One region of the Vibrio sp. J502 genome, then DNA from elsewhere that is predicted to be linked to it. Evidence: riboswitches for the same ligand, from Rfam matches in the RefSeq annotation. Region 1 holds a riboswitch; each other region holds the start of a gene.
What was found. A riboswitch is a leader RNA that binds a small molecule or an ion and turns the genes downstream of it on or off. The one in region 1 is predicted to bind thiamine pyrophosphate.

Region 1 (5,570 bases):
GTCCATTATCACCCACGCACTTTAGTGTTGAACAACTTAGAGTTTGATCATGCGGACATTTTTGACGATCTTGAAGCGATTAAGCGCCAATTTCATCATCTAGTGCGTACTGTTCCGGGCAATGGTCGTATTTTTGCTCCGCAAAAAGAGCGCGCATTAGCGGATGTTCTCGCACGTGGCTGCTGGAGCGAAACTGAGTTTACCGGTGAGCAAGCGCAGTGGAAAGCTGAAAAAATTACGCGTGATGGTTCGCAATTTGATGTGTTCTTTGACAATGAACGCGTGGGGCGCGTGACTTGGGATTTGGTTGGCGATCATAATGTCGATAACGCCTTAATGGCGATTGGCGCGGCGCGTCACGTGGGTGTCACTCCGGATTTAGCCTGTCAAGCTTTGGGCAAATTTATCAATACCAAACGTCGTTTAGAGCTCAAAGGCGAAGTGAACGGTATTACGTTGTATGACGATTTTGCTCATCATCCAACGGCCATTGAACTTACTTTGGGCGGTTTACGTAACAAGGTAGGCGATCAGAAAATTATCGCGGTTTTAGAGCCTCGTTCTGCTACGATGAAGTTGGGCGTACATAAGCAAACTTTAGCGGCGTCATTACAGCAAGCCGATTCAGTTTATCTCTATCAGCCGAACAATCTTGCTTGGTCGGTGCAGGATGTGGCTGACCATGCTCACAACCAGCGCAAGTGAATGATGATATTGATGCTTTCGTCGCGCAAATTGCGCAGGAAGCCCAGCCGGGCGATCACATTTTGGTGATGAGCAATGGTGGCTTTGAAGGTATTCATAACAAGCTCCTACTTGCATTAAATCAAGCCATGTAATGCCAGCGACACAAACGAAATAGAGAGTTATGACAACACAACAGAAAGCCATCACTTTAGCCTTTACTGGCGCTTCAGGTGCTCCTTACGGACTTCGTCTGTTGGAGTGTTTATTGGCTGCAGATTACCGAGTGTATCTTTTGATCTCTTCGGCCGCGCGCGTTGTGCTTGCAACCGAGCACGGTTTGAAGTTGCCCAGTGGGAGTGAGGCAGCCAAAGCAGCGTTGGTGGAACATTTACACTGCGATGCCTCACAGCTTGTCGTGTGCGGCAAAGAAGAGTGGTTTTCACCAGTGGCTTCGGGCTCTGCCGCGCCAAAACAGATGGTGGTGTGCCATGTTCGGCAGGCAGCGTTGCGGCGATTGCCCATGGCATGTCCGATAATTTGATCGAACGTGCTGCCGATGTCGTGATGAAAGAGCGTGGCCAATTGGTGTTAGTGGTGCGCGAAACTCCGTTTTCCACCTTACATTTAGAAAACATGTTCAAGTTGTCGCAAATGGGCGTCACCATTATGCCCGCTGCCCCCGGTTTTTATCATCAGCCGCAGTCAATTGAAGACTTGGTCGATTTTATGGTGGCGCGTATTTTGGACCATTTAGGCGTTGAACAAGGGCTTGTGCCACGTTGGGGATATGACTCACGCCCAACGGTGTAGCTTATTGCGTTAATTCCAATTACAATCCACCTCACTCAACGGGGAGCAAATCATTCATCTCAATGAATGCTGCTGAGATCAAGCGTGAGCTTGGGACCCGTAAACCTGAACCAGATAATGCTGGCGTAGGAATTGGGTTAGGATCTCAGAATAGGAATAATGGAATATTCTCATCCTCCTCAAGCCTGTGCCGCTCAACCAAGGAGAGCGACCAGTTGAACACCACTCTTAATACCATTGCACTTGCCACCATCACCTCTTTTTCAGCGCATGCCGCTGACAATATCCTTACCGTTTATACCTATGACTCGTTCGCATCAGAATGGGGGCCCGGGACCGGCGATTGAAAAAGCATTCGAAGCACAATGCGCTTGCGATCTTCAGTTTGTGGCACTCGATGATGGGGTATCGATCCTAAACCGTTTGCGTCTTGAAGGTAATAACAGTAAAGCAGACATCGTACTCGGTTTAGATAACAACTTAATGGCCGAGGCAAAACAGACTGGCTTATTGGCAAATCATAATGTCGAGACGGGCCAAGTCACGCTACCCGGTGGTTGGAGTGATGAAACATTTGTTTCCTTATGATTACGGCTATTTTGCCTTTGTTTACAATAAAGAGAAATTAGCAAACCCACCCCAAAGCTTAAAAGAGTTGGTAGAAAAGCGCGATGATCTTAAAGTGATTTATCAAGATCCACGCACTTCAACACCCGGTCAAGGTTTGCTGCTGTGGATGAAATCTGTCTATGGTGAGAAAGCCAATTTAGCATGGCAACAGCTCGCCAATAAGACGGTGACAGTCACCAAAGGTTGGTCAGAAGCCTATGCGATGTTTCTAAAAGGTGAGTCCGATCTGGTGCTCTCTTACACCACCTCTCCAGCCTATCATTTGATTGCGGAAAATGACGCAAGTACGCGGCTGCCGATTTGCCGAAGGACACTACATGCAAATGGAAGTCGCTGCGAAGTAAAACACAGTGATAACGGCAAATTGGCCGATGAGTTCATGCACTTTATTTTAAGTGATCAATTTCAGTCGGTGATGCCAACCGGAAACTGGATGTATCCTGTGACGTCTGTCGCGCTACCGAAAGGTTTTGAAACGCTGGCTGTGCCACCAAAGGCGCTTACCTTTAGCGCACAAGAGGTGTCTGAGATGCGTAAAGCGTGGATCCGTGAGTGGCAAACCGCCTTAACGTTTTAAGGTGCGATAAAGTTTGAATGCTATTCCTAAAATAGGCATTGGGGTCGCGATGCTTGTCGCGACCTTTGTCATCAGTGCTTTGGCGGCGTTGCTGTTACAAGCACCCAGCTTAAATGTGATGCACGTATGGCAAGACCCGTATTATCGCCATGTCACTCAATTTAGTTTTTACCAAGCCAGCTTGTCGATGCTGCTCAGTGTTGGTTTCGCGTTCCTGTTGCTCACGCACTTTACCGTCGTCGATTTTGGGGACGTGCGCTGCTGATCAAATTGTTTGCAACGACCTTAGTGCTTCCGGTGCTGGTGGGCGTATTTGGTTTTGTTGGCCATTTATGGTAATAGCGGTCTGCTCGCCTCGCTGCTCGCGTGGTTTGATAGCAAACTGCCGTTTTCCATTTACGGATTAAACGGTATTTTACTGGCGCATCTGTTTTTTAATCTCCCGTATGCCAGCCGTTTATTGCTGCAAGCGTTAGAGTCGATTCCGGCAGAACAACATAAGTTATGCGCGCATCTTGGCATGAGTCATTGGCACAAATTTCGTTGGGTTGAATGGCCGCGTTTGCGTCAGCAGCTTCCTCATGTCTGTGGTTTGGTGTTTCATGCTCTGTTTTACCAGTTTTGCCACTGTGATGGCACTTGCGGCGGGCCTAAATCAACCACGATTGAGCTGGCGATTTATCAGGCGATCAATTTGATTTTGATTTACAAGCTGGTGCGCTGCTTGCGCTGTGGCAGATGCTGTTTATGCGGGCTGCTGTCTCTATCCATTTCACGTCTAGCGAAGCCATTAGCCATCACCACAGGGCGTCAAGCGAGTGATTATGTGGTTAGTCGAGACAATCGAAAAGCACAATGCTGGGACGGCGCATGGAGTCTTCCTTGCGTTGCTGTTAGTACTTCCGCCGCTGGTGATGGTCATCTGAGTGGTTTAAATTCGCAGCTTTTTCACGTCTTGAGTGATGAGCAATTCTGGCGTGCGCTTTGGGCTTCACTACAAGTGGCGTTATTGGCAAGCGTGGTTGCTGTTTCGGCTGGGGTTGCCATACTCATCACGACTCGCGCTTTGCGCCTGCAGCAGCACAACCGTAAGGCGGACCAACTAGAGTTGATTGGCGCGATTATTTTGGTCACGCCAGGGCTTGTTATCAGCACCGGGGCTTTTTCTGTTGCTGCGTATCTGGACCGATGCATTTAGCCTAGCGTATTGGGTGGTTTTTTTCGTCAATGGCTTAATGCATTGCCGTATGTGTTGAAAACATTGGCGCAACCTATGCTGCATATCGCGCAGCAATATCAATGGTTATGTGCCAGCCTTGGCATTAAAGGGTGGCAGCGTTTGCAAGTGATTGAGCTGCGTGCGTTGCGTAAACCCTTAGCGCATGCCTTTGCGATCAGCTTTTGCTCTCAATGGGGGATTTAAGTGCGATTGCTCTATTTGGTAGCCAAGAGTTTAGAACCTTACCGCTTTACCTGTTCCAACTGCTGGGCAGTTACCAAATGCAGGCGGCGGCGGTGGTTTCTCTTACGCTGTTGCTACTCAGTGTGGGGTGTTTTGCCCTCATTGAGCGGTTATTTCATTCACATTCAAAGGTAAAGCAATGTTAGAACTCAAGGCCGTGCACTATGAGTATCAACAGAGTGGTTTGAATTTTCGCTTTCTGTACCGCGAGGGGGCGATTCTCTCTTTGATGGGGCCAAGCGGAGCGGGCAAGTCGACTTTACTGAGCTTAGTTGCGGGCTTTATTGCACCGAAAAGCGGCGATATCCAAGTACAAGGGCAATCCTTACTTGGGCAAGAGCCACACTTGCGTCCTTTTTCGATGCTGTTTCAAGAGCACAATCTTTTTGCCCATCTTCACTGTGCGTGAAAATATTAGCCTTGGGTTACATCCGGGGCTGAAATTAACCACTTCGCAAAAGGCGTTAGTTGAGTGCGCCGCGCAGCAAGTGGGTTTGGCAGCGCTACTTGATCGCTTGCCTGAGCAGCTCTCAGGGGGGCAGCGTCAACGAGTTGCTCTGGCGCGCTGTTTTGTACAACCACATCCTATCTGGCTGCTGGATGAGCCCTTTTCCGCCTTGGATCCGCTACTCAGAGAAGAGATGCTGCTTTTGGTTAAGCAGTTAGCCGCAGAAAGAGCGATCACTGTTGTGATGGTGACGCACCATATTAGTGATGCCAAAGCGATTGCGAGCCATTTGCGTTTATGGCTCAAGGACATGTGTTAGTGAGTGATCGCATTGAGGCACTTTCCGCGCAACACGCAGACGCGCAGCTCAGTGATTTTTGTGCGTGCAGGGGAATAAAAAAAAACCTCACACGTTTAGGTGAGGTTTTTGCGTCTAATCAGCACTATGACAGGTTAAACTGACTTATCGTTATGCTCTCTGAGCACTTGGAAAATCTCTCGTGATGCTCTTGGTGGTTTGCTGTTGGCTTTCTCTTTATTTGCTTGACGCGCTAATTGGCGCAGACGTTGACGATCCATCTCTGGATAGAGTGCCATCGCATCTTCAATCGCGCTGTCACCTTTCTCCACAATACGATCACGCATCTGTTCGAGTTTGTGCAGCATAGCGGTATTTTGTGAGTGCTTGTTACGCAGTTTATCCAATGCCGCTTGAATCGGTTCGGCATCGATGGTACGCATCATTTTACCAATGTATTGCAGTTGGCGGCGTCTGGCTTCCATGCTAAAACGTTGAGCATCTTTGATGGCATCCATCAAGTCTTCAGGACATCGGAATTTTTGCTAACTGAGGACGGCTTCAGAGCAACCAGCTCTTCACCCAGTTTTTGTAGCTCAGTCATGTCGTTTTTCATTTCGGTTTTGCTAACCCAAATGATCTCCTCTTCTTCTTCCCA
Region 2 (5,570 bases), 99 kb from region 1:
GATATGCAGCATAGGTTGCGCCAATGTTTTCAACACATACGGCAATGCCATTAAGCCATTGACGAAAAAAACCACCCAATACGCTAGGCTAAATGCATCGGTCCAGATACGCAGCAACAGAAAAAGCCCGGTGCTGATAACAAGCCCTGGCGTGACCAAAATAATCGCGCCAATCAACTCTAGTTGGTCCGCCTTACGGTTGTGCTGCTGCAGGCGCAAAGCGCGAGTCGTGATGAGTATGGCAACCCCAGCCGAAACAGCAACCACGCTTGCCAATAACGCCACTTGTAGTGAAGCCCAAAGCGCACGCCAGAATTGCTCATCACTCAAGACGTGAAAAAGCTGCGAATTTAAACCACTCAAGATGACCATCACCAGCGGCGGAAGTACTAACAGCAACGCAAGGAAGATCCATGCGCCGTCCCAGCATTGTGCTTTTCGATTGTCTCGACTAACCACATAATCACTCGCTTGACGCCCTGTGGTGATGGCTAATGGCTTCGCTAGACGTGAAATGGATAGAGACAGCAGCCCGCATAACAGCATCTGCCACAGCGCAAGCAGCGCACCAGCTTGTAAATCAAAATCAAATTTGATCGCCTGATAAATCGCCAGCTCAATCGTGGTTGATTTAGGCCCGCCGCCAAGTGCCATCACAGTGGCAAAACTGGTAAAACAGAGCATGAACACCAAACCACAGACATGAGGAAGCTGCTGACGCAAACGCGGCCATTCAACCCAACGAAATTTGTGCCAATGACTCATGCCAAGATGCGCGCATAACTTATGTTGTTCTGCCGGAATCGACTCTAACGCTTGCAGCAATAAACGGCTGGCATACGGGAGATTAAAAAACAGATGCGCCAGTAAAATACCGTTTAATCCGTAAATGGAAAACGGCAGTTTGCTATCAAACCACGCGAGCAGCGAGGCGAGCAGACCGCTATTACCATAAATGGCCAACAAACCAAATACGCCCACCAGCACCGGAAGCACTAAGGTCGTTGCAAACAATTTGATCAGCAGCGCACGTCCCCAAAATCGACGACGGTAAAGTGCGTGAGCAACAGGAACCGCGAAACCAACACTGAGCAGCATCGACAAGCTGGCTTGGTAAAAACTAAATTGAGTGACATGGCGATAATACGGGTCTTGCCATACGTGCATCACATTTAAGCTGGGTGCTTGTAACAGCAACGCCGCCAAAGCACTGATGACAAAGGTCGCGACAAGCATCGCGACCCCAATGCCTATTTTAGGAATAGCATTCAAACTTTATCGCACCTTAAAACGTTAAGGCGGTTTGCCACTCACGGATCCACGCTTTACGCATCTCAGACACCTCTTGTGCGCTAAAGGTAAGCGCCTTTGGTGGCACAGCCAGCGTTTCAAAACCTTTCGGTAGCGCGACAGACGTCACAGGATACATCCAGTTTCCGGTTGGCATCACCGACTGAAATTGATCACTTAAAATAAAGTGCATGAACTCATCGGCCAATTTGCCGTTATCACTGTGTTTTACTTTCGCAGCGACTTCCATTTGCATGTAGTGTCCTTCGGCAAAATCGGCAGCCGCGTACTTGGCGTCATTTTCCGCAATCAAATGATAGGCTGGAGAGGTGGTGTAAGAGAGCACCAGATCGGACTCACCTTTTAGAAACATCGCATAGGCTTCTGACCAACCTTTGGTGACTGTCACCGTCTTATTGGCGAGCTGTTGCCATGCTAAATTGGCTTTCTCACCATAGACAGATTTCATCCACAGCAGCAAACCTTGACCGGGTGTTGAAGTGCGTGGATCTTGATAAATCACTTTAAGATCATCGCGCTTTTCTACCAACTCTTTTAAGCTTTGGGGTGGGTTTGCTAATTTCTCTTTATTGTAAACAAAGGCAAAATAGCCGTAATCATAAGGAACAAATGTTTCATCACTCCAACCACCGGGTAGCGTGACTTGGCCCGTCTCGACATTATGATTTGCCAATAAGCCAGTCTGTTTTGCCTCGGCCATTAAGTTGTTATCTAAACCGAGTACGATGTCTGCTTTACTGTTATTACCTTCAAGACGCAAACGGTTTAGGATCGATACCCCATCATCGAGTGCCACAAACTGAAGATCGCAAGCGCATTGTGCTTCGAATGCTTTTTCAATCGCCGGTCCCGGGCCCCATTCTGATGCGAACGAGTCATAGGTATAAACGGTAAGGATATTGTCAGCGGCATGCGCTGAAAAAGAGGTGATGGTGGCAAGTGCAATGGTATTAAGAGTGGTGTTCAACTGGTCGCTCTCCTTGGTTGAGCGGCACAGGCTTGAGGAGGATGAGAATATTCCATTATTCCTATTCTGAGATCCTAACCCAATTCCTACGCCAGCATTATCTGGTTCAGGTTTACGGGTCCCAAGCTCACGCTTGATCTCAGCAGCATTCATTGAGATGAATGATTTGCTCCCCGTTGAGTGAGGTGGATTGTAATTGGAATTAACGCAATAAGCTACACCGTTGGGCGTGAGTCATATCCCCAACGTGGCACAAGCCCTTGTTCAACGCCTAAATGGTCCAAAATACGCGCCACCATAAAATCGACCAAGTCTTCAATTGACTGCGGCTGATGATAAAAACCGGGGGCAGCGGGCATAATGGTGACGCCCATTTGCGACAACTTGAACATGTTTTCTAAATGTAAGGTGGAAAACGGAGTTTCGCGCACCACTAACACCAATTGGCCACGCTCTTTCATCACGACATCGGCAGCACGTTCGATCAAATTATCGGACATGCCATGGGCAATCGCCGCAACGCTGCCTGCCGAACATGGGCACACCACCATCTGTTTTGGCGCGGCAGAGCCCGAAGCCACTGGTGAAAACCACTCTTCTTTGCCGCACACGACAAGCTGTGAGGCATCGCAGTGTAAATGTTCCACCAACGCTGCTTTGGCTGCCTCACTCCCACTGGGCAACTTCAAACCGTGCTCGGTTGCAAGCACAACGCGCGCGGCCGAAGAGATCAAAAGATACACTCGGTAATCTGCAGCCAATAAACACTCCAACAGACGAAGTCCGTAAGGAGCACCTGAAGCGCCAGTAAAGGCTAAAGTGATGGCTTTCTGTTGTGTTGTCATAACTCTCTATTTCGTTTGTGTCGCTGGCATTACATGGCTTGATTTAATGCAAGTAGGAGCTTGTTATGAATACCTTCAAAGCCACCATTGCTCATCACCAAAATGTGATCGCCCGGCTGGGCTTCCTGCGCAATTTGCGCGACGAAAGCATCAATATCATCATTCACTTGCGCTGGTTGTGAGCATTGGTCAGCCACATCCTGCACCGACCAAGCAAGATTGTTCGGCTGATAGAGATAAACTGAATCGGCTTGCTGTAATGACGCCGCTAAAGTTTGCTTATGTACGCCCAACTTCATCGTAGCAGAACGAGGCTCTAAAACCGCGATAATTTTCTGATCGCCTACCTTGTTACGTAAACCGCCCAAAGTAAGTTCAATGGCCGTTGGATGATGAGCAAAATCGTCATACAACGTAATACCGTTCACTTCGCCTTTGAGCTCTAAACGACGTTTGGTATTGATAAATTTGCCCAAAGCTTGACAGGCTAAATCCGGAGTGACACCCACGTGACGCGCCGCGCCAATCGCCATTAAGGCGTTATCGACATTATGATCGCCAACCAAATCCCAAGTCACGCGCCCCACGCGTTCATTGTCAAAGAACACATCAAATTGCGAACCATCACGCGTAATTTTTTCAGCTTTCCACTGCGCTTGCTCACCGGTAAACTCAGTTTCGCTCCAGCAGCCACGTGCGAGAACATCCGCTAATGCGCGCTCTTTTTGCGGAGCAAAAATACGACCATTGCCCGGAACAGTACGCACTAGATGATGAAATTGGCGCTTAATCGCTTCAAGATCGTCAAAAATGTCCGCATGATCAAACTCTAAGTTGTTCAACACTAAAGTGCGTGGGTGATAATGGACAAACTTAGAACGCTTATCGAAAAAAGCGCTGTCATATTCATCGGCTTCAACCACAAAAAACATGCTTTCGCCCAAACGCGCAGAAATACCAAAGTTGCCAAGTACGCCTCCCACCAAAAAGCCCGGTTGGTAACCGCAATCTTCTAAGATCCACGCCAACATGCTCGACGTGGTGGTTTTACCGTGTGTACCAGCCACCGCAAGGACCCAGCGGTCATGCAACAGGAACTCTTGCAACCATTGCGGGCCAGAAGTGTAACGCAAGTTGTGGTTCAGCACATATTCAACACACGGATTGCCGCGACTCATGGCGTTGCCAATCACCACCAAATCAGGCTTGGACTCTAATTGGGCAGGGTCAAAGCCTTCGATAATCTCGATCCCTTGAGACTCCAATAACGTACTCATCGGAGGGTAAACGTTGGCGTCGCTGCCGGTAACTTTATGACCTAATTGCCGCGCTAAAACGGCAACACCGCCCATAAACGTACCGCAAATCCCAAGAATGTGAATATGCATAAATCCTAGCCTCGCACATGGCGTTGTGAGTGATTGTCTCCATTATCACCATCCATTTAAGAAAAGCGAGCATGTTTGCAACTTCTAAAAAGTCGACAAACAAATTGAGATCTCAATCTGTTACTTCATTACCATTAAAAAGATCTAAGCCCTAAAATCGCAGTGTTACCCAAACGTTATCAAATGGGTGCCTCGTTTCGGCCGACATCCCAACAAGAGGATGCGTTGTGAAACAATCACTCCCCCCTATATAGCTATGTTAAGGAAATAACATGTCTGAGATTCGCACTCTTGGCGAGTTTATTGTTGAGAAACAACATGACTTCCCCCACGCAAGCGGTGATCTTTCATCTCTGTTGTCCTCTATTCGTCTTGCGGCAAAAATTGTTAATAGAGAAATCAACAAAGCAGGCCTTGCTGATATTACCGGTGCAGTTGGTACGGATAATATTCAAGGCGAAGAACAACAAAAACTCGATGTGTACGCCAACGAAAAATTTAAAGCGGCGCTTGAAGCGCGCGATCAAGTGTGTGGTGTCGCCAGTGAAGAAGAAGATGAAGCGGTTGCGTTCAGCAAAGAGCTCAACAAAAATGCAAAATACGTGGTGTTGATGGACCCGCTGGACGGCTCATCCAACATCGATGTCAATGTCTCTGTCGGCACGATTTTTTCTATTTATCGCCGCGTATCGCCAGTCGGCACGCCACCAACACAAGAAGACTTCTTACAACCCGGTAATAAACAGGTTGCGGCTGGTTATGTTATTTACGGCTCTTCAACCATGTTGGTGTATACCACTGGCAACGGCGTGAATGGCTTTACTTATGATCCGTCACTCGGCACTTTCTATCTTTCACACCCCAATATGATGACCTTCGATGATGGTAAAATTTACTCCATCAATGAAGGTAACTACATCCGCTTCCCAACCGGCGTCAAAAAATACATTAAATACTGCCAAGAGAATGTGCCTGAAGATAATCGCCCTTACACGTCACGTTACATTGGTTCACTAGTGGCGGATTTTCACCGTAATCTGCTCAAAGGTGGCATCTATC
Region 3 (5,570 bases), 1.3 Mb from region 1:
CTGATAATTGGGATTTGACTCGCGGCAATTGTGCGCGCTACGATCTCGTGGTTAAAACACCATAAGTCCTCTAAAGAACCGCCACCGCGACCCACAATCAATACGTCACACTCTTGCCTCGCATTTGCTCTACCAATTGCTTGAGCAATTTGAATGGCCGCTTGTTCGCCTTGAACCAGTGTAGGATAAATGATGACGGGCAAGCTTGGATCGCGCCGCTTGAGCACATCAAGAATATCAAACAGGGCTGCGCCAGTTTTTGAAGTAATAACTCCGACGCATTGAGGATTTTCCGGCAAGGGGCACTTATTGGATTGTGCAAACAGCCCTTCCGCGGCCAACTGCATCTTCAGCTTTTCAAACTCTTGCTGGAGACGACCATCCCCTTCGGGTTGCATACTCTCGATAATGACTTGGTAGTCACCTCTGGGTTCATAAAGAGAAAGACGCGCTTTAACAAGTACCTGCTGGCCATTTTTAGGTTTGAAGCTCACAAAGCGATTATTGCCTTTGAACATCGCACATTTTACCTGCGCGCGAGAATCTTTGAGTGAGAGATACCAATGGCCAGAAACCGGAGCGGAGAAGTTCGATATTTCACCAACGAGCCACACAATGCCCATTTCATTTTCAAGTAACAGGCGTACTTCAGCATTGAGACGAGAGACAGTGTAGATGTTTTCGTTGGTCAAAGAAGGCAAGGCTAATCCCCTAGACGAGGGTATGGAAATTAGCGGCAATATAATACATATCAAGGGTTGGAATGCAAATTAAAAATTAAAAAATGAGTGGTCAAGCGATTGCCTCGGGCGTATAATCCGACCGCAATATCAAATCCAAATCGATTTATCCTGTTCATTGTGTATTAGGGCAAATTGAGACAACTTGGATTTACCTTTTATTCACTCCTCTTAATTGTGAGATATTGCAAATGCTAAGAATTGCCAAAGAAGCGCTGACATTCGATGATGTTCTTCTCGTACCAGCACACTCCACCGTTCTCCCAAACACAGCCGATCTCCATACTCAGCTGACCAAAAATATCACACTGAACATTCCGATGATCTCAGCTTCTATGGATACAGTGACAGAGGCTCGCCTTGCGATCGCTCTTGCCCAAGAGGGTGGTATTGGTTTTATCCACAAAAATATGCCCATTGAAGAGCAGGCTGAACAAGTCCGTCTTGTCAAAATTTTTGAAGCGGGTGTAGTCACTGCGCCAGTAACAGTTCGCCCTGATGCAACCATTCAAGATGTGATTGCTTTGACAGAGAAACATGGTTTTGCCGGTTTCCCTGTGGTGAGCGATCACAATGAGCTTGTCGGTATCATCACCGGCCGCGATATTCGCTTTGTTACTGATTTAACAAAAAAAGTTGAAGCAGTCATGACACCAAAAGATCGCTTAGCCACAGTTAAAGAGGGTGCATCTCGTCAGGATGTACAAGAGCGCATGCACAAAGCGCGTGTTGAAAAAGTCTTGGTAGTGAATGATGAATTCAAACTGACTGGTATGATCACCGCGAAAGATTTCCATAAAGCAGAACGCAAACCGAATGCTTGTAAAGATGAACAAGGGCGTTTACGTGTTGGTGCGGCTGTTGGTGCCGGTGCTGGCAATGAAGAGCGCGTAAAAGCATTAGTGGAAGCGGGAGTGGATGTTCTACTGATTGACTCTTCTCATGGCCATTCAGAAGGTGTACTTAACCGTATTCGTGAAACGCGCGCCGCTTATCCTGATCTCGATATTATCGGCGGCAATGTTGCAACGGGTGCCGGTGCGAAAGCTCTAATTGACGCGGGCGTAAGCGCGGTCAAAGTCGGTATTGGCCCGGGTTCAATCTGTACAACGCGTATTGTAACGGGTGTTGGTGTTCCTCAAATTACGGCGATTTCTGATGCAGTTGAAGTGGCTGATCAATACGGTATTCCTGTGATTGCTGATGGCGGTATTCGCTTTTCTGGCGATATTTGTAAAGCGATTGCTGCTGGTGCATCTTGTGTGATGGTCGGCTCCATGTTTGCGGGTACTGAAGAAGCTCCGGGTGAAGTTATTTTGTTCCAAGGCCGTTCATATAAAGCTTACCGCGGTATGGGTTCGCTGGGTGCAATGTCTCAAGGCTCTTCTGATCGTTATTTCCAATCTGACAATGCAGCTGACAAGCTTGTACCTGAAGGGATCGAAGGTCGTATCGCTTATCGAGGCCGTCTAAAAGAGATCGTTCATCAACAAATGGGTGGTTTACGCTCAAGCATGGGCTTAACTGGCTCGGCCACTATCGAAGATCTGCGCACTAAAGCCGAGTTTGTTCGTATCTCTGGTGCAGGTATGAAAGAGTCACACGTGCACGACGTTCAAATTACCAAAGAAGCGCCAAACTACCGCTTGGGTTAATGACGAACCACGAATAGCTTGAAGCTTATGGGGAGCGCGATGCTCCCCATCCACTACATTAATGATTGAGATTGACCTTAAATGACTAAAGATATCCATGACCAACGTATTCTGATCTTAGATTTCGGCTCTCAGTACACACAACTGGTTGCCCGCCGTGTTCGCGAAATCGGTGTTTATTGTGAGCTGTGGAGCTGGGATGTTGAAGAAGCAGACATCCGTGAATTCAACCCAGATGGCATTATTCTTTCTGGTGGTCCTGAAAGTGTGACTGAAGCCAACTCTCCGCGTGCGCCACAATATGTGTTTGATTCTGGCGTACCTGTGTTTGGTGTTTGCTATGGCATGCAAACCATGGCTGAACAGTTGGGCGGAAAAGTGGCCAGTTCTGAGGAACGTGAATTTGGTTATGCAGCTGTACAGCTAATGGGTGAATCGGCCCTGTTTAGCGACCTTGAGCTAACGCAAGATGTTTGGATGAGCCATGGTGATAAAGTGGTGCAAATTCCGGCTGATTTTGTTAAAACAGCGCAAACGGAAACTTGTCCTTATGCGGCAATGGCGAATGAAGAGAAAAAATATTATGGCGTGCAGTTTCACCCAGAAGTCACGCACACCAAAAACGGTCTAAAAATGCTTGAGAATTTCGTTCTCAACGTTTGTGGTTGTGAGCGTCTATGGACGGCTGAGTCTATCATCGAAGATGCAGTTGCTCGTATTAAAGAGCAAGTCGGCGACGATGAGGTGATCCTTGGCCTATCGGGTGGTGTAGATTCGTCAGTTGTGGCGATGCTGGCTCACCGAGCGATTGGCGATAAATTAACCTGCGTATTCGTTGATAACGGCCTATTGCGTCTGAATGAAGCTCAGCAAGTAATGGATATGTTTGGCAACAAGTTTGGTTTAAACATCATTCATGTTAATGCAGAAGATCGTTTCCTCAACGCACTGCAAGGTGAGTCTGATCCGGAAGCGAAACGCAAAATCATCGGCCATGTGTTTGTTGATATCTTCGATGAAGAATCAAAGAAATTGAAAAATGCGAAATGGCTTGCGCAAGGCACGATTTACCCAGATGTGATTGAATCGGCTGCCTCTAAAACAGGTAAAGCGCACGTGATTAAATCTCACCATAACGTTGGCGGTTTGCCTGATGATATGGAAATGGGATTGGTTGAACCACTGCGTGAGCTTTTCAAAGATGAAGTACGCAAGATTGGCCTAGAGCTTGGCCTGCCTTACAACATGCTTTACCGCCATCCGTTCCCTGGTCCTGGCCTTGGCGTACGCGTGTTGGGCGAAGTGAAGAAAGAGTACTGTGATTTGCTGCGCCGCGCCGATGCTATTTTCATTGAAGAGCTGCATGCCGCTGATCTGTATAACAAAGTGTCACAAGCTTTCACGGTTTTCTTACCTGTTCGTTCAGTAGGCGTTATGGGTGATGGACGTAAATACGATTGGGTTGTATCGCTACGCGCTGTGGAAACCATTGACTTTATGACAGCACATTGGGCGCACCTGCCTTATGAGTTCTTGGGTAAGGTTTCTAACCGTATCATCAATGAAGTGAATGGTATTTCTCGTGTGGTTTACGATATTTCAGGTAAGCCACCAGCCACCATTGAGTGGGAATAATTCCTCTAAAAAAGCGTACTCCTTCGGTGAGTGCCCTGTTATGATTGCTGCGAAATAGTCGGGGAGCCGATGCAGATTCTGCATAGGCTGAGATCGAAATTCGAGACCCGTCGAACCTGATTCAGTTAATACTGACGTAGGGAACTATGAGCACTTTGTCACGAGCCGAATAACAACGGCTAACCTTTGTAAATTCGATTACCGAACTTTCCAAACCACGGTCAAAGTCAGTTCCTGTATGTCTTGTCATAGGAGCGACCATGGCACAACCAATACAGAAACACACACAAGAAACGACGCTATTAAACATACCTGTTGTACTCACTATCGCAGGGTCTGACAGCGGTGGAGGGGCAGGCATTCAAGCCGACATCAAAGCGATATCGGCAACCGGCAGTTTCGCGTGTTCCGTTATTACCGCCATTACCTCACAAAATACTCAAGGCGTTTCTGCCATTTTCCCCATTCCACTTGATCATATTGAAAGCCAGTTAGATGCTGTCTTTAGCGACTTGAAGATCGTGGCCGTTAAAATTGGCATGCTAGCCGATGCCGGTATCATCAAGATCGTTGCCAAAAAAATGCAGCAATACCAACCCAAGAGCCTTGTGATAGACCCCGTGATGGTGGCGACCAGTGGTGATTTATTACTTGAGCAATCGGCAATCAGCACATTAAAAGAAACGTTGATCCCTTTGGCTGACATCATTACCCCCAATTTATTTGAAGGAGCAGTGCTTACTGGCAAGCCGGTTCCTCAGTCTGAAGCAGAAATGAACGACATGGTGGCTGACTTACGAGCGTTGGGTGCAAAGGCGGTGTTGCTAAAAGGTGGGCATTTAGAACACGCTGAAAACAGCAATGATCTTTTGATCATGAAATATTCGTCAGAATTACTCAGTGCGAAGCGTTTTCCAACCCCAAATACCCATGGGACGGGTTGCACGCTCTCTTCTGCGATCGCTTCTTATCTTGCTCAAGGAAATAACCTGCACAAATCCGTGTATTTGGCTAAGCAGTACATATCGCAAGCCATTGGCTATGCCGATGAACTGGATGTTGGCCAAGGTCGCGGCCCAGTTCATCACTTTTTTACTGGCCACACTCATGTGCGCTAAGCCATTGCCGGTGCGATGATGCTTGAGAAATTTGAGGCATTGGTTGTTCACTTAACCTGATGAAAAATAGATTGAACTCTAAAAGCCTCAAGCTTTTTTGAGGCTTTTTCATATTTATCGACTTGCCTTCAAAGGGCGATGTCGCCGTACGATAATTGGTTTACATCATGATGAAACCACTCGCATTTTGACATTTAATTAATAAGTTTCACTGTCAACAATGGCTCGGCTATCCATACTATTTTCACCGTACCCACTAAGCAAAAAATAAGGGATTGATATGTTGAAAACAAAGCATTTAGCCGTGCTGATTAGCAGTGTCTTAGCCGCAAACAGTTACGCGTTAAATATCTTACCTGACCCTGAAAATTCCGCGGGTTATATTGTCTCTAAAGTAGAGCTACAAGCGGCAGAAAAAGCCA
Region 4 (5,570 bases), 560 kb from region 1:
TAGAACGTCGTGAGACAGTTCGGTCCCTATCTGCCGTGGGCGTTGGAAGATTGAAGGGGGCTGCTCCTAGTACGAGAGGACCGGAGTGGACGAACCGCTGGTGTTCGGGTTGTCATGCCAATGGCATTGCCCGGTAGCTAAGTTCGGAATTGATAAGCGCTGAAAGCATCTAAGCGCGAAGCGAGCCCTGAGATGAGTCTTCCCTGGCACTTTAAGTGTCCTAAAGGGTTGTTCGAGACTAGAACGTTGATAGGTTGGGTGTGTAAGCGCTGCGAGGCGTTGAGCTAACCAATACTAATTGCCCGTGAGGCTTAACCATACAACACCGAAGGGGTTTTGTGGGCTCAATGGAAGAACATTGAATGTGTGAATGAGAACGAAACAGCTTTCCGAATTAAGAAATTTTCTTGGCGACCATAGCGTTGTGGACCCACCTGATTCCATGCCGAACTCAGAAGTGAAACACAACAGCGCCGATGGTAGTGTGGGGTCTCCCCATGTGAGAGTAGGACATCGCCAGGCTTTGAATATTGTCTAACCAGACACGCTGCGGAGCGGTAGTTCAGTTGGTTAGAATACCGGCCTGTCACGCCGGGGGTCGCGGGTTCGAGTCCCGTCCGCTCCGCCACTTATTAAGTGCCTCAGCAGTCATGTTGAGGTTTTCTTCAATGAGTAAGATAAAGTTTTAGGGGTGTAGCTCCAACTGGCAGAGCAGCGGATTCCAAATCCGCGTGTTGGGAGTTCGAATCTCTCCACCCCTGCCATCTATCAAGCCTCCGCAGAAATGCTGAGGCTTTTTGCTATCTGTTCACTTCCTCTATAGATAGCAATCCGAAAAATTAACTAATTCCGTTTACCTCATCCCTTCGGCACATTTTTGTGGCCAGCTCTCTGTACTCAAGCTGTATCCAAGAAAGCGATCCCGAGCGTGAAATAGCCTTAATTAGATCATATTGTTACTTCAATTGGCATTAAGAGCGGTTTAGCTTATCCATTTACTCAGTAAGTGACGGATGTAACTTTTTAAAAGCACTAGATTATCAGCATAACTTTCCTTGATTATTTTAGTAATTAGGTTCGATTTATTATGCTTAGCGGTTAAAATAACGACGGTTACTTTTAGGAATTCGTTATGGGACAGCTGTCTATTTTAGGTTTTATTGCATTAGGTGGTGCATTTGGTGCGTGCGCTCGTTATTTGGTTACCGAGCTAAGTGTTCAGTTATTAGGGCGTGGATTCCCTTATGGAACGCTGATGGTCAACGTTGTCGGCTCATTTATTATGGGATTGTTGATCGCTGCTTTTGAGAGTGAATTACTTGCAACTGAGCCATGGCGCCAGATTATTGGTTTGGGTTTCTTGGGTGCATTAACCACATTTTCTACATTCTCAATGGATAATGTATTGCTGATGCAGCAAGGAGCCTTTCTGAAAATGGGTGTTAATGTCTTATTAAACGTGGTGCTAAGTATCTCAGCGGCTTGGATAGGTTTCCAGTTGTTGATGAAAAGTTAACGAAATTACAATTTCATCTTGGTTAATGGATAGTCTTTCCCTATAATCGTGATTCAACTTGTCGGAGTGCCATAAGGCTGAGACCGTATTTTCGGGATCCGTTGAACCTGATCAGGCTAATACCTGCGAAGGGAACAAGAGAATATAACCTGCTAGTGATCTATCTAGCGTTATGTCCTTAAGATCAAAATTCTATTTTGATCAACTCTTGTGCATTAATCCGTCAAGCATTTATCCCTAGTACAAAAAAGGAAGATGCTATGTCGAGTCGCAAACAAGCGAGACTGAAAGCCAAACAATTCATTGACACATTGTCTGTCGAACCCTACCCAAATTCCTCTAAAATCTATATTACTGGTTCACGTTCGGATATCCGCGTGCCAATGCGTGAGATTAAACTATCTGACAGCTTGGTCGGAGGCACAAAGTCCTCACAGATTTATCAACCGAATGAATCTATATGCGTTTATGACACTTCAGGTGTCTATACCGACCCATCTCATACTATCGACTTATATCAGGGTTTGCCTAAATTAAGGGATAAATGGATCGCTGATCGGGATGATACCGAGTGGCTTGATGAGGTCAGTTCTGCTTACACTAAAGAACGTTTATCTGATGATACATTGGACGAACTACGTTATGGGAACTTACCAGCTATACGCCGAGCAAAGAAAGGGAAGTGCGTTACTCAACTTCATTATGCGCGGCAAGGTGTTATCACACCCGAAATGGAATACATTGCCATTCGCGAAAATACGCGACGTGGAGAGTGTATGGATGCACAGCTGAGCCAGCAACATGCAGGGATTCATTTGGGGGCTAATCTACCAAAGCAAATAACTCCTGAGTTTGTGCGTCGTGAGGTTGCCGAAGGACGAGCCATTATCCCGTCGAATATTAACCATCCTGAATCAGAGCCGATGATCATTGGTCGTAATTTTCTCGTCAAAGTGAATGCGAATATCGGTAACTCATCTGTCTCTTCATCAATTGAAGAAGAGGTTGAAAAATTGGTATGGGCAACCCGCTGGGGTGGGGATACCGTGATGGATCTCTCTACTGGGCGCAATATTCACGAAACTCGAGAATGGATTTTGCGTAATAGCCCCGTACCGATTGGCACTGTGCCTATGTATCAAGCATTGGAAAAAGTAAATGGTATTGCGGAGGATTTATCATGGGAAGTAATGCGCGATACCTTACTTGAGCAAGCGGAGCAAGGTGTTGATTACTTTACAATTCATGCTGGTTTATTGCTTCGTTATGTGCCAATGACCGCGAAACGTGTTACTGGCATCGTTTCGCGTGGCGGCTCTATTATCGCTAAATGGTGTTTAGCCCATCATACCGAGAGTTTTCTTTACACTCATTTCCGTGAAATTTGTGAAATTTGCGCCAAGTATGACGTCGCCCTTTCCTTAGGGGATGGACTACGGCCAGGATCCATTGCCGATGCTAACGATGAAGCACAATTTGCAGAGCTGCGCACTTTAGGTGAATTGACCAAAATAGCGTGGGAATATGATGTACAGGTCATTATTGAAGGCCCTGGCCATATCCCCATGCATTTGATTAAAGAGAATATGGATGAACAATTAAAGCATTGCCATGAAGCGCCATTCTATACCTTGGGCCCATTAACTACCGATATTGCTCCGGGATATGATCACATCACTTCCGGCATTGGCGCTGCGATGATTGGCTGGTATGGTTGCGCGATGCTTTGCTATGTAACACCGAAAGAGCACCTTGGTTTACCAAACAAAGAAGATGTTAAAACGGGTTTAATTACTTATAAATTGGCAGCACATGCTGCAGACCTTGCGAAAGGGCACCCGGGAGCACAAGTGCGCGATAATGCGTTATCGAAAGCACGTTTTGAGTTTCGTTGGGAAGACCAATTTAATCTTGCATTAGACCCAGTTACGGCGCGTGCTTTTCACGATGAAACTCTTCCGCAAGAGTCTGGTAAAGTCGCGCATTTTTGCTCAATGTGCGGGCCGAAATTCTGCTCGATGAAAATCTCTCAAGAGGTTCGAGAGTATGCGCTAGATACCAAGCAAGTTGCTGCTGATGCGCTCATTTCCGTTACGCTGCTAGATGACCCGTTACAAGGCATGAGACAGAAATCGCAAGAGTTTAAAGCCTCAGGATCAGAGCTTTATCATCCTGCTGTTAGTCAACGGTCAGTCGTTAGCGAGGAGTAATTAGATGATTCAATTACTTATCCCCCGTGATGACATTGCGTTGACTGCTCAAGTACAACAGGTTTTGCTATTGGCCAAGCATCATGGTTTTGATATCGATGATATTTTTTTGGGTGCCAGCCCAACTTTATATTGTCAATTAGTAACGCCTTCATACTCATCTTTGATTGGCAGCGATTGCTTAGCCTCGTGCGAAGATGCGCTAAGTGTTTTAACTGATAAGCCCAATTTATTCTTGCAATACCAAGTCAATTTTTGCGCTCAAATGCCATTTGAGCACTCCCAGAAACGAGAAACTTGTTTGGTCAAGATAGGGCTTACAGCTGCTGACTCACACGACTATGTTGATGAGTGGTATCACGGAGAAGAGCTGCGTCGTATAAGATATTCTACGAATGCTCATGCTGCTGATGCAAAGAGTGAGCACTTTGCTTGGGTTCTATCATTGTTGTGTCTCGACTTTCCACTAGAGGATGCTTTAGTGGTTGCTCGCGCGGCAATGAGTGTTTCACGTGAAACATGGCCAACGGATAGCCGATATTTTCCTCAGCTACAACATTCAGTAGCTGGCATCTTTGCTGACGATAAACAAAATCATATCTATTTTCCAAAGATAGACAAAAATATTGGCCTTTACCCTGTTGTGGATAGCGCTGAGTGGGTCGAGCGGTTATTGAAGTTTGATGTAAAGACAATCCAACTGCGAATAAAAGATTCAACACATCCTGATCTCGAATCACAAATTATCGCCGCTATTGAGCTTGGACAAGCCTATCAAGCACAGGTTTTTATTAATGATCATTGGCAGCTTGCGATAAAGCATGGTGCTTTTGGCATTCATCTTGGACAAGAAGATCTCACCAATGCAGATTTAGCACAAATTGCTCAAGCTGGGATCTGTTTAGGCATTTCAACTCACGGCTATTATGAGATTCTGAACATCGCTTCACTAGATCCCAGCTATATCGCTTTGGGTCACATATTCCCAACCACCACCAAAATTATGCCCTCTAAGCCACAGGGGCTTGTTAGGTTGAAAATTTACCAGCTGCTAATTGAGAGTTTAAGTTGTGCCGCCAACTCAGATGAAGTTGTAAGTGCAAAAATACCCACAGTTGCAATTGGCGGAATTAACCTAGAGAACGCATTGCAAGTTTGGCAGTGCGATGTATCAGGCTTGGCCGTTGTACGTGCAGTAACAGAAGCAAAATCACCTCAGTTGGTCATTGATAGTTTCAATCGAATCATACAAAACCGATTACCAAGTAGTGCTGAGGAGGTATGTGATTATGCTTTCTGATGCGCAATTTATCCGTTATCAAAGACAACTTGCGCTCCCTGAAATAGGTGAGAATGGACAGCAATCTTTACTTGATAGCCGAGTGCTGGTTATTGGTTGTGGTGGTTTAGGGTCTGCGGCCGTTTTGTATTTGGCGAGTGCTGGTATTGGACAACTGGTAATAGTGGATGATGACCGAGTTGAAAGCAGCAACTTACCTCGGCAGGTGATCTACCGAGAGAGGCAAATTGGTCAAACCAAAGTCGATGCGATGGCAGAACAAATTAAAGCCATCAACGTTAATTGCAGAGTAAGAGCGATATCTAAACGCCTTATTGGTACTCAGCTCGAACTGGAAGTGCTGAATGCTGATGTCGTTCTTGACTGCACGGATAACATCCACAGCCGTCAGCAAATTAACCAGTTGTGCCGTAAACTAATTAAGCCATTGATTTCAGGTTCGGCTATTGGATGGAAGGGGCAAGTCATTGCTTTTGATCAACTGCCGTTGTCACCTTGTTATCACTGTTTAGTGCCTGATAGCGAACTGCCTGCCGCGCAGCGT

Region 2: linked by a shared signal. The riboswitch ahead of thiB (thiamine ABC transporter substrate binding subunit) and the one ahead of N5E84_RS15740 (thiamine ABC transporter substrate-binding protein) in region 1 are both predicted to bind thiamine pyrophosphate.
Region 3: linked by a shared signal. The riboswitch ahead of thiD (bifunctional hydroxymethylpyrimidine kinase/phosphomethylpyrimidine kinase) and the one ahead of N5E84_RS15740 (thiamine ABC transporter substrate-binding protein) in region 1 are both predicted to bind thiamine pyrophosphate.
Region 4: linked by a shared signal. The riboswitch ahead of thiC (phosphomethylpyrimidine synthase ThiC) and the one ahead of N5E84_RS15740 (thiamine ABC transporter substrate-binding protein) in region 1 are both predicted to bind thiamine pyrophosphate.

What each region holds. Positions count from the first base shown of each region.
Region 1 is NZ_CP104554.1:3,347,454-3,353,023, forward strand. Features, by position in the region: partial or broken gene mpl (UDP-N-acetylmuramate:L-alanyl-gamma-D-glutamyl-meso-diaminopimelate ligase) at 1-839, shown strand, start outside; partial or broken gene N5E84_RS15735 (flavin prenyltransferase UbiX) at 869-1,497, shown strand; TPP riboswitch at 1,527-1,646, shown strand; gene N5E84_RS15740 (thiamine ABC transporter substrate-binding protein) at 1,801-2,085, shown strand; gene N5E84_RS15745 (thiamine ABC transporter substrate binding subunit) at 2,063-2,704, shown strand; partial or broken gene N5E84_RS21460 (ABC transporter permease subunit) at 2,754-3,501, shown strand; partial or broken gene N5E84_RS21465 (ABC transporter permease subunit) at 3,595-4,312, shown strand; partial or broken gene thiQ (thiamine ABC transporter ATP-binding protein) at 4,306-5,011, shown strand; partial or broken gene yjgA (ribosome biogenesis factor YjgA) at 5,068-5,570, opposite strand, start outside.
Region 2 is NZ_CP104554.1:80,211-85,780, reverse strand. Features, by position in the region: gene thiP (thiamine/thiamine pyrophosphate ABC transporter permease ThiP) at 1-1,272, opposite strand, end outside; gene thiB (thiamine ABC transporter substrate binding subunit) at 1,286-2,278, opposite strand; TPP riboswitch at 2,345-2,464, opposite strand; gene N5E84_RS00480 (flavin prenyltransferase UbiX) at 2,494-3,123, opposite strand; gene mpl (UDP-N-acetylmuramate:L-alanyl-gamma-D-glutamyl-meso-diaminopimelate ligase) at 3,153-4,511, opposite strand; partial or broken gene fbp (class 1 fructose-bisphosphatase) at 4,784-5,570, shown strand, end outside.
Region 3 is NZ_CP104554.1:2,023,445-2,029,014, reverse strand. Features, by position in the region: gene xseA (exodeoxyribonuclease VII large subunit) at 1-701, opposite strand, end outside; gene guaB (IMP dehydrogenase) at 932-2,395, shown strand; gene guaA (glutamine-hydrolyzing GMP synthase) at 2,477-4,030, shown strand; TPP riboswitch at 4,080-4,190, shown strand; gene thiD (bifunctional hydroxymethylpyrimidine kinase/phosphomethylpyrimidine kinase) at 4,291-5,148, shown strand; gene N5E84_RS09350 (chitinase) at 5,429-5,570, shown strand, end outside.
Region 4 is NZ_CP104554.1:2,787,314-2,792,883, reverse strand. Features, by position in the region: rRNA gene N5E84_RS13045 (23S ribosomal RNA) at 1-319, shown strand, start outside; rRNA gene rrf (5S ribosomal RNA) at 407-522, shown strand; tRNA gene N5E84_RS13035 (tRNA-Asp) at 552-628, shown strand; tRNA gene N5E84_RS13030 (tRNA-Trp) at 688-764, shown strand; gene crcB (fluoride efflux transporter CrcB) at 1,133-1,516, shown strand; TPP riboswitch at 1,569-1,667, shown strand; gene thiC (phosphomethylpyrimidine synthase ThiC) at 1,777-3,726, shown strand; gene thiE (thiamine phosphate synthase) at 3,731-5,026, shown strand; gene N5E84_RS13010 (HesA/MoeB/ThiF family protein) at 5,016-5,570, shown strand, end outside.